Regions from separate parts of the Streptomyces sp. NBC_00390 genome, predicted to be linked through region 1. Evidence: riboswitches for the same ligand, from Rfam matches in the RefSeq annotation. Region 1 holds a riboswitch; each other region holds the start of a gene.
The links. A riboswitch is a leader RNA that binds a small molecule or an ion and turns the genes downstream of it on or off. The one in region 1 is predicted to bind cyclic di-AMP.
Positions count from the first base shown of each region.

Region 1 (3,182 bases):
CTGGCTGCTGCCCGCCGAGCCGCCCGCGCTGTCGTCCATGCGGGCGCGCACGATGGCCCGCGACTTCGCCCGGCGGACCTACGGCCCGGCGGCGGGGCATGCCGTCTCGGAGTACGAGGCGTTCGCGACCTCGCTCGCGTTTCTGCGCCACCGGGCCCACCGCGGCGCGATGGGCCCGGACTTCACGGAACGCGAGCAGGAGCTGCTCCACCATCTGTGGCAGCGCAGGGAGGTGGCCGGTCCCTCGCTCAGCTATGCGGCGCAGGCCACCGGACGGGTGCGGGTGCCGCCTCCGTACCGCAACTACGGCGGGCCCAACCCCTACCGGATCTGACGAAGGGCGGGACCGGCAGCCCAGACGTCTGGGGGCACCACGACCGCCGGGGTACGCGGTGCCGCCACCGGTGCGCGGGCAGCCGGAAACCGCCCGGCCCCGTACTCACCACGGGGGTGAGGGGGCGGGCGATCCGGACGGGAAAAGCGGTGAACGGCCGGTGGGGACCGTCAGACGGTGAGGCCCTTGTCCCGCAGCCACGCCATCGGGTCGAGACCCGAGCCGCCCGCGGTGTGCACCTCGAGGTGCAGATGAGGCCCGGTGACGTTGCCGGTCGCGCCGACGCGGCCGATCGTCTCGCCGGTGGTCACCTTCTGGCCGGCGGTGGCGGTCATCGAGGAGAGGTGGGCGTACCAGACCTCGGTGCCGTCCTCGAGCTCGAGGACGATGCGGTAGCCGTACGAACCGGACCAGCCGGCCGACTTGACGGTGCCGCCGTGCACCGCCTTGACCGGCGTGCCCGTCGGGGCCGCGAAGTCCAGGCCGGTGTGCTGGCCGGAGGACCACATGGAGCCGGACTCGCCGTAGGTGGAGGTGATCGTGTACGAGGAGGTGGGCAGCGAGTAGCTCGCGGCGAGCTTGGCGAGGCGCTCGGCCTCCGCCTTGGCCGCGGCGGCCTCCTCGGCCTTGCGCTTCTCCTCCGCGGCCTTGGCCTCTGCCGCGGTCTGCTGCTTCTCGGCCAGGGCGGCGGCCTGCTCGGCTGCGGCCTTCTCGGCTGCGGCCTTCGCCTCGGCGTCCACCTCGGCCTGCTGCTGCTCGGCCTGCTGCAGGATCCGGGCGCGCAGCGCCTCGCCCGCGTCGGCAGTCCGCTGGGAGCCCGCCGTGTCGCCGCCGGCGGCGGCGGTCGTCACGCCGCCGAGCGTCGTGGTGTTGTCGTTCCCGGAGTCCGAGTCGTCGGACATGAGGGAGCCGACGCCCGGCAGGGACTTGGCGTCGGGGAGTTTGTCCGTGATCGCGTCGGGAAGCGATATCGAGACCGCCGGCTTGTCCTGCGCGGTGGCCATGCCGCCCGCGCCGACTGCGGCGATCACACCGACGCCGAGCACCGTGGAGCTACGGGCGAGACCGCCGCGCTGCTTGACGACGCGGTGCCGGCCGCGCACCGGACGGACGGAGTCCGCGGTGGGGTTCCATTCCTCCCACTCCCGCTCCCCAGCATCGTCACCGAAGGGACTCGTTACGAAGGGGGCCTCGGGGGCAGGCATGTTGGACGCCACGAAGGCGCACTCCTTTCCTTCCTTCTCGCCTACCGGGTTAGCTGACGGGTTCGGAGCAGGAAGGTCTCCTACAGGCGCTTCGGCCGCGACAGCACGGCAAAAGACGCCCGATTCACCCCAATTGGTGGTTCCCCGGTTCCCTTGCGGGATTCGGCGCGTGCGCACGGTGCCGTCTCTTGCGACGGTTGTGACGACCGCGCTGCGTTATCGAACGTTAATAGACACGGGGGCCGGATTCCAAGCCGTTCCGACTGATCATTAACGGCTTTGGCCAGGACTTATCTGGACACAACCATCCGGAATCGGGCGACTTGATCGCCACTCAGGACACTCCCTGTTCTGACAGTTCGTCAAATGTTATGCGGAGTGGTGTCCTTCGATCACACAGCGTGGCGGCGGGGCCGCGACTCCTCCTCCGCGGCCGTCACGGGCACCTTCGCGCCCGGCTCCGGCCGCCTCTCGGCGGGCCGGGCGACCGCCAGCAGCGCCATGTCGTCGTTCGCCCCACCGCCGGTGTGCCGCCGTACGTCGGCGACCACCGCGTCGAGCAGTTCCTCCGGCCCGGCGAACAGCCGGCCGGACAGCCGCGCCCGGGGGGCGTAGAACACCCCGTCGGCATCGCGGGCCTCGGACAGCCCGTCGGTGTAGAACAGCAGCGTGGACCCGGCGGGCACCCGATACTCCTCCGCCCGGTCCGGCCACATCCCCAAGTCCCCCATTCCCAGGGGAAGCGACGCCGTGGACGGCACCAGGCTGTCCACCTTCCCGTCGCCGCGCAGCACCAGCGGATCCGGATGGCCTCGGTTCACCAGCCGCACCAGGCCGCCCTCGCGCGGGATCTCGCCCAGTACGGCGGTGGTGAAGCTCTCGACTGCGTCCAGCCCCTCCCGCAGGGGGGTCTCGCGGGCCAGTGCCCGCTCCAGCCGCCGGGCCACGCCCTCCAGCGAGCTCTCCTGCTCGGCCGCCTCGCCGAAGGCCCCGACGATGACGGCCACGACCGCCACCGCGCCCATCCCCTTGCCGCGTACGTCCCCGACAATCAGCCGCACACCGTGCGGCGTCTCCTGCACGGCGAACAGGTCGCCGCCGATGAACGCGTCCGCCTGGGCGGCCTCGTAACGGGCAGCCACCTGCAGTCCGCCGATCCGCCCCGCCGGTTCCGGCAGCACGGCCCGCTGCGCCGCCTCTGCGATCCCCCGCGCGGAGGCGAGCCGCTCGCCACTGCGCCGGACGACCGTGTTGATCAGCAGGGCGAGCGCCGAGACGGTGACCACGGTGCTCACCTCGGTGTACGACGTGATCTCCCCGATGGACTGGTTGTAGAAGTGCAGGCCGGTCACACCCATGACCGCCGCGATCCCGGTCAGCAATGTCATGAACCAGCTGAAGAGCGGTGCGGCGACCAGCGGAGCCGCCGCGAACATCGGGACCGCGGTGAACTGGGGCGGAGTCAGCAGATCGAAGACCACCCCACCGACGATCATCAGCGGGGGCAGCGCTCGGACGAGGCTCTGAGCGCTCCAGATCCTGCCCTGCTCTCGCCCCAATGCCGTTCTCCTGCCCGGTCCTCCTCCGGGCGCGGACGGTACCGCGCCCCCTTAAAGGCTCCCGGCTGCCGGGCCGGACAGCGA
Region 1 is NZ_CP107945.1:4,414,615-4,417,796, reverse strand. Features, by position in the region: gene OHS70_RS19350 (PrsW family intramembrane metalloprotease) at 1-334, shown strand, start outside; gene OHS70_RS19345 (M23 family metallopeptidase) at 505-1,551, opposite strand; cyclic di-AMP (ydaO/yuaA leader) riboswitch at 1,563-1,717, opposite strand; gene OHS70_RS19340 (PP2C family protein-serine/threonine phosphatase) at 1,932-3,098, opposite strand.

Region 2 (3,182 bases), 2.4 Mb from region 1:
TGGCGGCCCGACGGTCCCCGGGCTGGTCACGGCAGGGGCCGTTGGCGGTTCCTGGGAGTGGGGGGTTTCCATGGGGGCGATGACTGACGGCCCCGGGGCCGGCCAGAGCGGGCGACCTTGGTGGTTGGCGGCCAGGACCGGGTCGTCAAGGTCGTGGCAGGGTGTCGGTCCGAAAGGCGCCGGGAGGCCGGAGGACTCGGCCACCGTCGGGCTCCGGCCCGATGTCGGCCCGCCGCACTCCGGCTGTCAGGGCAGCACAATGCCCGGGGCTCCGCCGAACCCCGGGCATCGCAGAGCTGTCGGGTCAGTAGGGACCGTTCACGTTGTCGATCGAACCGTACTTGTCGGCGGCGTAGTTGCACGCGGCCGTGATGTTGGCGACGGGGTCGAAGGGGTCCATCGCGGTGCCCGGGACGTGGTAGGCGGCGAAGGTCGGGTCGATGACCTGGAGGAGTCCCTTGGAGGGCGTTCCGGCCGCGGCGTTGGAGTCCCAGTTGTTCATGGCCTGCGGGTTGCCGGAGGACTCGCGCATGACGTTGCGGTGGATGCCCTCGTAGGTGCCCGGAATGCCCTCCCGGCCCATGATGTCCAGCGACTCCCTGATCCAGCCGTCGAGGTCGTTGGTGTACACCGGGGCGGCCTGCGGGGCCGACTCCGGCGCGGACTGCGTGGCAGCGCCGCTCTCGGCGGCCGGTGCGCTGGAGCGCTCGGAACGGTCGGCACGGTCGGACGAGGAAGGCCGCTTCTCGGCGGGGGCCGGCGTCTCCGCCTTTGCCTCTGCCTTTGCCTTGGTCTTTGCCTTCGCGCCGACCGTCAGCTTGAGGCCCGGGTGAATGAGCGAGGGGTTGTCGCCGACGGCCTCGCGGTTGTCCTTGTACAGCTGCTTCCAGCCGCCGCTCAGCGAATGCTGGCCCGCGATCTTGTAAAGGGAGTCGCCGGGCACCACGGAATAGGTGACGGGCCTGATCTTCTCAGCGGCCACCTTCGTGGCGACGGCGACGGTCGGTGCCACGGCCTGTTCGGCGGCCACGGCCGTCGTCGGCTGCGCCGCGCCGGCGGAGGTCGCTCCCAGCATCGGGAGGGCGAGTGCGGCACCGCCGGTACCCGCGGCGACGAAACTGCGAGTGAGGGGGCTGGACTTGGGACGGCGGTGCTTACCCTTTGCAGGCATGACGAATTCCTCTCCGTCGCCTGCGAGGTGAGCTGTCGGGTTCGGGCTGGAGATGCCCGGTCGCACGGGGAGTGCGACTTCACCCCGAGCCGTTCCGGATGCCGGATCGGCGCTTACCTGGGTCCCCCGCTCCTGCCTACGTCCGTGAGTGGGTGCGGTTCCGGACAGCGGCAGGATTCGGCGGTCCGTCCGGATTGAGGTGACCGTAGGCGAGGCCCATCGGATGGAACAAGCCCGAAATTCACACCACAATCCGCCCAATGAATCCGATCATGGGAAATGCGTGATCAATTCCTGGCAGTACTGCTCAACTTGCCACCCCTGGAAGGGAAATGAACCGAGGGACAAAACTGCACATCTCTGCACTCGTGACCCATATCACTCACAACAACAGGAACAGTCGTCGCCGTGACGGCGCATCAGAAAGCGACAAGCGGGGTAACTTGTCGCTATAGAGACACCTCTATAGAAATTCGGACTAATCACCCCACATGCCGCGTTCTCCCTCATGATCGGGAACGGTGCAGTTCAGAGCCTCAGGGGCGGCGTCGGAGGGCTGCTCAGGGTGCGATGTTGTGGTTCAGGCGGAAGAGGTTGCCGGGGTCGTAGCGCCGCTTGAGTGCCACCAGGCGGTCGTAGTTCTGCCGGTAGTTGGTCCGCACCCGGTCCTGGTCGTCCTGGTCCATGAAGTTCACATAGCCGCCGGCCATGGAGTACGGCCGGAGGGCGGCGGCGTAGTCGCGGGCCCAGCCGGTGGCGGCGTCGCAGTCGGCGCGCGTCAGCAGGGTCGGGCTGAGAGCCGTCGAGAAGCCGGCGTCCCGGTAGGCGAAGGCGGTCTCCTCGGGCCCCACCCGGTGGCAGGCACCGTCGATGGGGAAGATCACCGTCGTGCTCTGGATCGTGGGGGTGGTGGCGCCGTACTCGACATGCGCGTCGAGCGCCCCGTCGGGCAGACCGTGGCTGAAGGTGCCCTTCCAGTAGTGGAAGAGGCCCGCCGGCAGCAGCTCGTCGAAGAGAGTGTTGATCACCGGATAAGGCATCCGATCGAGGTGCCGCCCCACGACCGGTCCGAGACCGGCGAGCCGTGCACGGATGCGGTCGTCCTGGTCCCGGGGGCCGCTCCAGCAGGTCACGACTGCGCACAGGGGCCGCCCGTGCCACCGCTCGGGCAGGAAGGGCAGCGCCGGCCCGAGTCCCACGACGAGCAGCGCGCCGAGCTCGTCCCCGGAGTCAGCGATCAGCTCGCGGTACCCCCGCATCACGTCGGCGTCCAGGGGATAGAACGTCGGCCCGCCGAGGATGTCGGCCACAGGATGCAGCCGGTACTCGAACGATGCGACGACCCCGAAGTTGCCGCCTCCGCCCCGCAGCGCCCACAGCAGGTCCGCCTCGTGCTCCGGCGTACAGGTCCGGAATGATCCATCGGCCGTGACCACATCCGCCGAGAGCACATTGTCGCAGGCCAGACCGCATCTCCGGGCCAGATGACCCATGCCGCCCCCGGTGGTCAGACCGCCGATTCCGGTGGTGGAGACGACACCACCCGTGGTCGCCAGGCCGAAGGCGTGCGTGGCGTGGTTGAGATCCGCCCAGGTGCAGCCGCCCTCGGCCCGAGCGGTGCGCGCCCCGGGATCGACCCGGATGCCGCGCATGCCCCCGAGGTCGAGCACCAGGCCGTCGTCGCAGGTGCCGTACCCGGCGACACTGTGGCTGCCGCCGCGCACCGCCAGCCGCAGATCCCGCTCGCGGGCGAAGTCGACGGCGGCGACGATGTCGGCCGTGTCAGCGGCCCGGACGATGATCGCCGGCCGCCTGTCGTGCACCGCGTTGTAGACCTTGCGGGCCTGCTCGTAGCCCGCGTCGCCGGGCCGGAGCACGTCGCCGTGTACAGCTTCCCGGAGCTGCTGCGCCTGTGTGTCGTCGAGTGCCGGTGTGAAGGTGGTCATGGCCGCCACCGCCTTTCCCTCAGCACCGTTGTAATCCCGGGGCCGGGTGGCGCTCATCGCCGTAA
Region 2 is NZ_CP107945.1:2,007,881-2,011,062, forward strand. Features, by position in the region: gene OHS70_RS08355 (transglycosylase SLT domain-containing protein) at 305-1,171, opposite strand; cyclic di-AMP (ydaO/yuaA leader) riboswitch at 1,176-1,336, opposite strand; gene OHS70_RS08360 (FAD-binding oxidoreductase) at 1,732-3,117, opposite strand.
Region 2: linked by a shared signal. The riboswitch ahead of OHS70_RS08355 (transglycosylase SLT domain-containing protein) and the one ahead of OHS70_RS19345 (M23 family metallopeptidase) in region 1 are both predicted to bind cyclic di-AMP.

Region 3 (3,182 bases), 3.6 Mb from region 1:
GCACGGCGAGGTTGGCGTACCGGAAGGTGTGCTCCGGCATACGGTCGTCCAGCAGGACCGCGAAGCGGTCCGCCCATCCGACGAACGTCCCGCCGGGTCCGGGGTCTCCCACGCCCTCGGTGAAGCTGTCACCGATCGCCGCGTACGACCCGATTCCGCCGCTGTTCCCTGTTCTCGAATCGTCTGCCACGGGAGCACATCTTTCCCTTACGGGTGTGACCTACGCGACCGTAAGGAGGGGTTGACGCGGGGTGATCTTTGCCACCGGTCAAGTTTCGCCCAAGCCGGAATACCCCGGCTCCCCCGCCCCGCGTGAGCGGTGACGGGGGAGCCGGTCCAACAGCGCCCGAACCTGTCAGGGAGTCAGGGCGGTCAGATGGAGACGCCGTTCTGGCGCAGGTAGGCCAGCGGGTCGACGTCGGAGCCGTAGCCGGGTCCGGTGCGGATCTCGAAGTGGAGGTGCGGACCCGAGGAGTTGCCGGTGTTGCCGGACAGGCCGATCTGCTGGCCGCCGGTCACCGACTCGCCGCTGGAGATGGACAGCGAGGAGAGGTGGGCGTACTGGGAGTAGGTGCCGTCGGTGTGCTGGATGACGACCTGGTTGCCGTACGCGCCGCCCCAGCCGGCCGAGACGACGGTGCCGGCAGTCACGGACTTGACGGAGGTGCCCGTGGCGGCGGCGAAGTCGACGCCGGTGTGGTAACCGCTGGACCACATCGCGCCGGCGGTGCGGTAGGCGGTGGACATCGGCGCGCCCTCGATGGGTGCGGCGAAGCCGGAGCCGGAGGCCTGCTCGGGGGCGGAGGTCTGCTCGGCGCTCGGCTCGGAGGACTGCTCGGGGGCGGAGGTCTGCTCGGCGCTCGGCTCGGAGGACTGCTGCTCGACAGGCTCTGCCGTGTCCGCCGGGGCGGGCCGCGCGTCGTCACCGGACGGCCGGGTCTGCGACTCGGACGGGGACTCGGACTTCTCGGTGGCCTTTGCCTCGGAAGTCTTCGCCTTCCCCTTGCCGTTGATCGTCAGCCTGAGGCCGGGGTGGATCAGCGAGGGATTCTCGCCGACGGCTTCGCGGTTGTCCGCGTACAGGCTCTGCCAGCCACCGCGCACATCATGCTCAGCGGCGATCTTGGAGAGGTGGTCGCCGGGGACGACCGAGTAGGTGGTGGCCTTCTTGCCGGCCGGCGCATGGGCTGCCGATCCGGCCGAGAAGGTGGCCGGGGCAGCAGCATGTGCCTTCCCGGACGCGGCGGCAGGTGCCGTGGCGGGCGCGGCCTTGGCTGCGGCGTGTGCGCCGGTGGCACCCATCAGCGGGAGGGCGATGGCGGCGCCACCCGTACCGGCGGCGATGAAGCCGCGGGTGATCCGGTTGGACTTGGGACGACGGTGCTTACCCTTTGCGGGCATGGCGCATTCCTCTCCGGCGCCGGCGAGGTGAGCTGTCGGGTTCGGGCTGGAGCTGCCCGGCCGGACAAAATGTCCGACTTCACCCCAAGCCGTCCGATTTGATCGGATGCGGCGTACTACCTGGGTCCCCCGCTCCTGCCACACGTGGATGGGATCGAATTCCGGACAGCGGCAGGATTGGGCGGTCCGTCCGGATTGCGGTGACCGTAAGCGAGTTTGTCGGGCCGGAACAAGCCGCCGATTTCCGGAAGTAATGCCGAGCGGGGAAAGCGCTGCGGATTTCCCGTCACGCTCCGTGGATCGCGGATCTTCGCCCCCCGCGCCGACAACGGAATTCGACCTCGAGGCCCGGCCACGGACGGTCACAAATATGACCCTGCTCACGACCCGATTCCAGCGCGCCCCACATCAGGGCACGCCATACCGGAACCATCCAATTCGGACAGAAGCACCATTTAATGATTTACACCGCCACTCACCGATCAAGCCCCACGACGATCAACGCAATTCGCCCTTCCGTGGGTCGAGGAAAAGTGATGCACATCACTCCATTACTCCGCCGTGGGGCCTCGGCGATCCTTCTATTCACCGCCGACGAGGTCGGGGGACGGCATTGAATTCGACCGGCTCCCCTCCGCCGAGGAATGCGAAAGCATCCGGGTGACTCTCCGTATACACGTGTCAGGCGCGTCGACACGGCGCACAGGGACGGGAAGTCGCTTCCGGTCCCGCTCGGGCGCGGGTGGCCGCATCGACCGGGGCCTGGTCCGAACCAGCCGGATCCCCGGATCACTCGCCGCGACCAGGGCGGACGGCGCAACGCCCCTGCAGGACGGCCGAGATGATTGCCCGATAAACGGGTGTCGTATCGTCGGGAGCCACATCACGCCACCGTCGGCGAGCCGCGCCGATGGCAGTCACCTCAGGAGTCCACGTGACGCAGCAGCTGCCGCAGACCCCGTCGACAGAACCCGAGCTGGCCGGAGTTCGTAACTTCCGGGATGTGGGCGGACTGCCGACGGCGGACGGCCGGCGGGTGCGGTACGGGAGGCTCTTCCGCAGCGGTCACCTGGCGAACGCGACGGCGAGCGATGCGGCGTTCCTCTCCGGGCTCGGGCTGCACACGATCTTCGACTTCCGCAACGCCGCGGACCAGAAGCTGGAGGGTCCCGACGTCGATCTTCCGGGCGTACGCAATGTGAACCTGCCGCTCAGCGACCCGGCCGACGGCGCGGAGTTCTGGACGATGGTGCGCGAGGGCAACCTCGACCAGCTGAAGTCGATCCTCGCGGACGGCAAGGCCGCGGGCCGGATGTCCGCGTCGTACCGGATGATCATCAAGGAGCGCACCGGCGAGCACAGCCGGGTGCTGCACGCACTGGCCGAGGACAGCGTCCCTGCGCTCATGCACTGCGCCGCCGGCAAGGACCGGGCCGGTCTGTCGATCGCGGTGTCCTTGCTCGCGGTCGGCGTGGACCGCGACGCGATCGAGGCGGACTACCTCAAGTCCAACGACCCCCACCGCCGCTACAAGGTCCGGCGCAAAGACAACTCCCCCGCCGCGATGTCCCCCGAGGTCATGGAGCTGCTCGCCCCGCTGTTCGACGCCCGCGCCGAGTATCTGGCCGCGGCCTTCGAAACGATCGAGGAGACGTGGGGCGGCACGGAGCGCTATCTCTCCGATGGCCTGGGGCTCTCCCCCGAGACGCGCGAGCGCCTGCGCGAACGGCTCCTCGACGAGGCGTGACGCCTTGCGCGCTACCCCTTGCCGCCCACCAGGA
Region 3 is NZ_CP107945.1:797,130-800,311, forward strand. Features, by position in the region: gene OHS70_RS03345 (SGNH/GDSL hydrolase family protein) at 1-190, opposite strand, end outside; gene OHS70_RS03350 (M23 family metallopeptidase) at 373-1,401, opposite strand; cyclic di-AMP (ydaO/yuaA leader) riboswitch at 1,406-1,564, opposite strand; gene OHS70_RS03355 (tyrosine-protein phosphatase) at 2,336-3,148, shown strand; gene OHS70_RS03360 (DUF6126 family protein) at 3,160-3,182, opposite strand, start outside.
Region 3: linked by a shared signal. The riboswitch ahead of OHS70_RS03350 (M23 family metallopeptidase) and the one ahead of OHS70_RS19345 (M23 family metallopeptidase) in region 1 are both predicted to bind cyclic di-AMP.

Region 4 (3,182 bases), 2.2 Mb from region 1:
ACCCGCAGCTCGCGCTGACCGCCGTGCGGCGGGTGCTCGAGGTCACCGCCGAGGAGGTGCAGGCGGTCGCCAAGGCCCGGCTGCACCCCAGCAACAGGGCGGTCCTCGTGTACGAGCCCGCAGCCGAGGACAAGGGCGAGGAAGGCGACGAGGCCGGCTCGGCGGACACCTCCGCCGACAACGACGAGCAGGAGGGCGCGGACCAGTGAGTGACGCTGCCGTGACCATGGACTTCCACCCGCAGCCCACCCCCGGCACCGCCCGGCCCTGGGCCTTCCCCGCGCCCGAGCGCGGCACGCTGGGGAACGGTCTGACCGTGCTGCGCTGCCACCGCCCCGGCCAGCAGGTGGTGGCCGTCGAGATCTTCCTCGACGCCCCGCTGGACGCCGAGCCGGACGGTCTGGACGGCGTCGCCACGATCATGGCGCGTGCCCTGTCGGAGGGCACCGACAAGCGGAGCGCCGAGGAGTTCGCGGCCGAGCTCGAGCGCTGCGGCGCCACGCTCGACTCGCACGCCGACCACCCCGGCGTCCGGGTCTCCCTGGAGGTCCCGGCCTCCCGGCTGCCCAAGGCGCTCGGCCTGCTGGCCGAGGCACTGCGGACGCCCGCGTTCGCCGACAGCGAGGTCGATCGCCTGGTGCGCAACCGGCTGGACGAGATCCCGCACGAGACGGCGAACCCGGCCCGGCGCGCCGCCAAGCAGCTCTCCAAGGAGCTCTTCCCTGCGAGCTCGCGCATGTCGCGGCCGCGTCAGGGCACGGAGGAGACCGTGGCGCGGATCGACTCCGCGGCGGTGCGGGCCTTCTACGCCGCCCATGTGCGGCCCGCCACCGCCACTGCCGTGATCGTCGGTGACCTCACGGGAGTCGATCTGGACGCCGTGCTCGCCGACACCCTCGGCGCCTGGACCGGTGACAGGACCGAGTCACGTCCGGTACCGCCGATCACCGCGGACGACACCGGCCGGGTGGTCATCGTGGACCGTTCCGGGGCGGTGCAGACCCAGCTGCTCATCGGCCGCATCGGCCCGGACCGCCACGACCGCGTCTGGCCGGCCCAGGTGCTGGGCGCGTACTGCCTGGGCGGCACCCTCACCTCCCGCCTCGACCGCGTGCTGCGCGAGGAGAAGGGCTACACCTACGGCGTACGGGCCTTCGGCCAGGTGCTCCGGTCCGCGCCCGACGGCACCGGTGCGTCGATGCTCGCCATCAGCGGCTCGGTCGACACGCCCAACACCGGCCCGGCGCTGGACGACCTGTGGAGGGTGCTGCGCACACTGGCGGCCGAGGGCCTGACCGATGCCGAGCGCGACGTCGCCGTGCAGAACCTGGTGGGCGTCGCCCCGCTGAAGTACGAGACGGCGGCGTCCGTGGCGGGCACGCTCGCCGACCAGGTCGAGCAGCACCTCCCGGACGACTACCAGGCGGAGCTGTACAGGCGGCTGGCCGAGACGGGTACGGTCGAGGCGACCGCGGCGGCCGTCAACGCCTTCCCGGTGGACCGGCTGGTCACGGTGCTTGTCGGTGACGCGTCGCAGATCGAGGAGCCGGTGAGGGCGCTCGGTATCGGTGAAGTGACCGTCGTCAGCGGCTGATTGAGCCGCGGGACGACCGGCGCAGCAGACATACAACTCAAAACCGACAAGTGGAACCCCGGCTTCAGGTGTGATGCCGGGGTTCCGTCTTTTGTCCGTTTTCATGCGGCAGTTGGGGCTATGCCCTGTGGCGTGCGCTACAAAAGGTGCTGAATTTTTGGCGATCGGATGAAGATCGGCCTAGCGTCAATCCGGCTGTTCGCCGTAGCCCGCCGCATCCGCGGCACGGACAGTCATCGCCGAGTCCCCGTCAGGCGCGAGCCTGGGGAGCCGGGGACCCACTCAGTCCCTGGGGTGAATCGGTCGCCTTCACACCCCGTGCGGAGGTGCCCGTAGGAGACCTTCCTGCTCCGAACCCGTCAGCTAACCCGGTAGGCGAGAAGGAAGGAAAGGACCAGCCTCTTCATGGCGTTCACCCGTGCCACCGGGAAACATCGTGGTCCGAGCCGGCTGGCGCGTCGCAGCGCGGGTATGGCCACCGTCGCGACCCTCGCCACCACCGGCGTCATCGGAACCCTCGCCTCTCCGGCCCTCGCTGCCGACGCCGAAGCCCCCTCGCCCGAGGACACCGGCCTGACGCAGGTCGTGGCGGTGGACACCGTCGCCGACGAGGTCGCCGACCAGGCTGCCGCGCAGAAGGAGGAGGCCGCCAGGGCCGCCGCCCAGGCCAAGGCCGCGGCCGAGGCCAAGCGCAAGGCCGAGGCCCGCGTCAAGGCCGCCCGCGAGGCCAAGGAGCGCGCCGCCCGTGAGGCCGAGCGCCGTCGCCTCAACTCCTTCCAGCTGCCCGTCGCCGGCTCCTACGTCTCCACCGCCTACCAGGCCGGCGGTGCGCAGTGGTCCTCCGGCAGCCACACCGGCATCGACTTCCATGCCGCCTCCGGCACCTCGGTCGTGGCCGTCGGCTCCGGCACGGTCGTCGAGGCGGGCTGGGGCGGTGCGTACGGCAACAACGTCGTGATCCGGATGAACGACGGCACGTACACCCAGTACGGTCACCTCTCGTCCATCGGCGTCTCGGTCGGCCAGCGGGTCATCCCCGGCCAGCAGATCGGTCGGGCGGGCTCCACCGGCAACTCCACAGGCCCGCACCTCCACTTCGAGGCCCGGACCACCGCGGACTACGGCTCCGACATCAACCCGCTCGCGTACCTGCGCGCCCGCGGCGTCACGGTCTGAGGCCCGCGCCGCCCGCAACCGACCCCCGCACCACATCGAAGGCCCTGGCCCGCCGCCAGGGCCTTCGGCGTTACTTGTACTGGCCAAAAGATATCCATGAATTTCGGTCTGCCATCGGAAAATCACGCCGATTGCAATAGAGTCACGGCCAGGAACAGGGGTGGGAACGCACACCGTCGGCAGCGTTTCGCGCGAATTAAAGCGGAGGTTCGGTCATGCGCATTCCCGCGCACTCGGTATGCACGGCGATCCGCGACGACATCGTCTCCGGTGTGTTCGAGCGCGGCAGCAGACTGACCGAGGAACAGCTCGCCCGCCGCTACGGGGTCTCCCGGGTCCCGGTCCGCGAGGCCCTGCGCACCCTGGAGTCCGAGGGCTTCGTCGTCAGCCGCCGGCACGCCGGCGCCCATGT
Region 4 is NZ_CP107945.1:2,254,420-2,257,601, reverse strand. Features, by position in the region: gene OHS70_RS09230 (M16 family metallopeptidase) at 1-209, shown strand, start outside; gene OHS70_RS09225 (M16 family metallopeptidase) at 227-1,594, shown strand; cyclic di-AMP (ydaO/yuaA leader) riboswitch at 1,822-1,987, shown strand; gene OHS70_RS09220 (M23 family metallopeptidase) at 2,000-2,770, shown strand; gene OHS70_RS09215 (GntR family transcriptional regulator) at 2,986-3,182, shown strand, end outside.
Region 4: linked by a shared signal. The riboswitch ahead of OHS70_RS09220 (M23 family metallopeptidase) and the one ahead of OHS70_RS19345 (M23 family metallopeptidase) in region 1 are both predicted to bind cyclic di-AMP.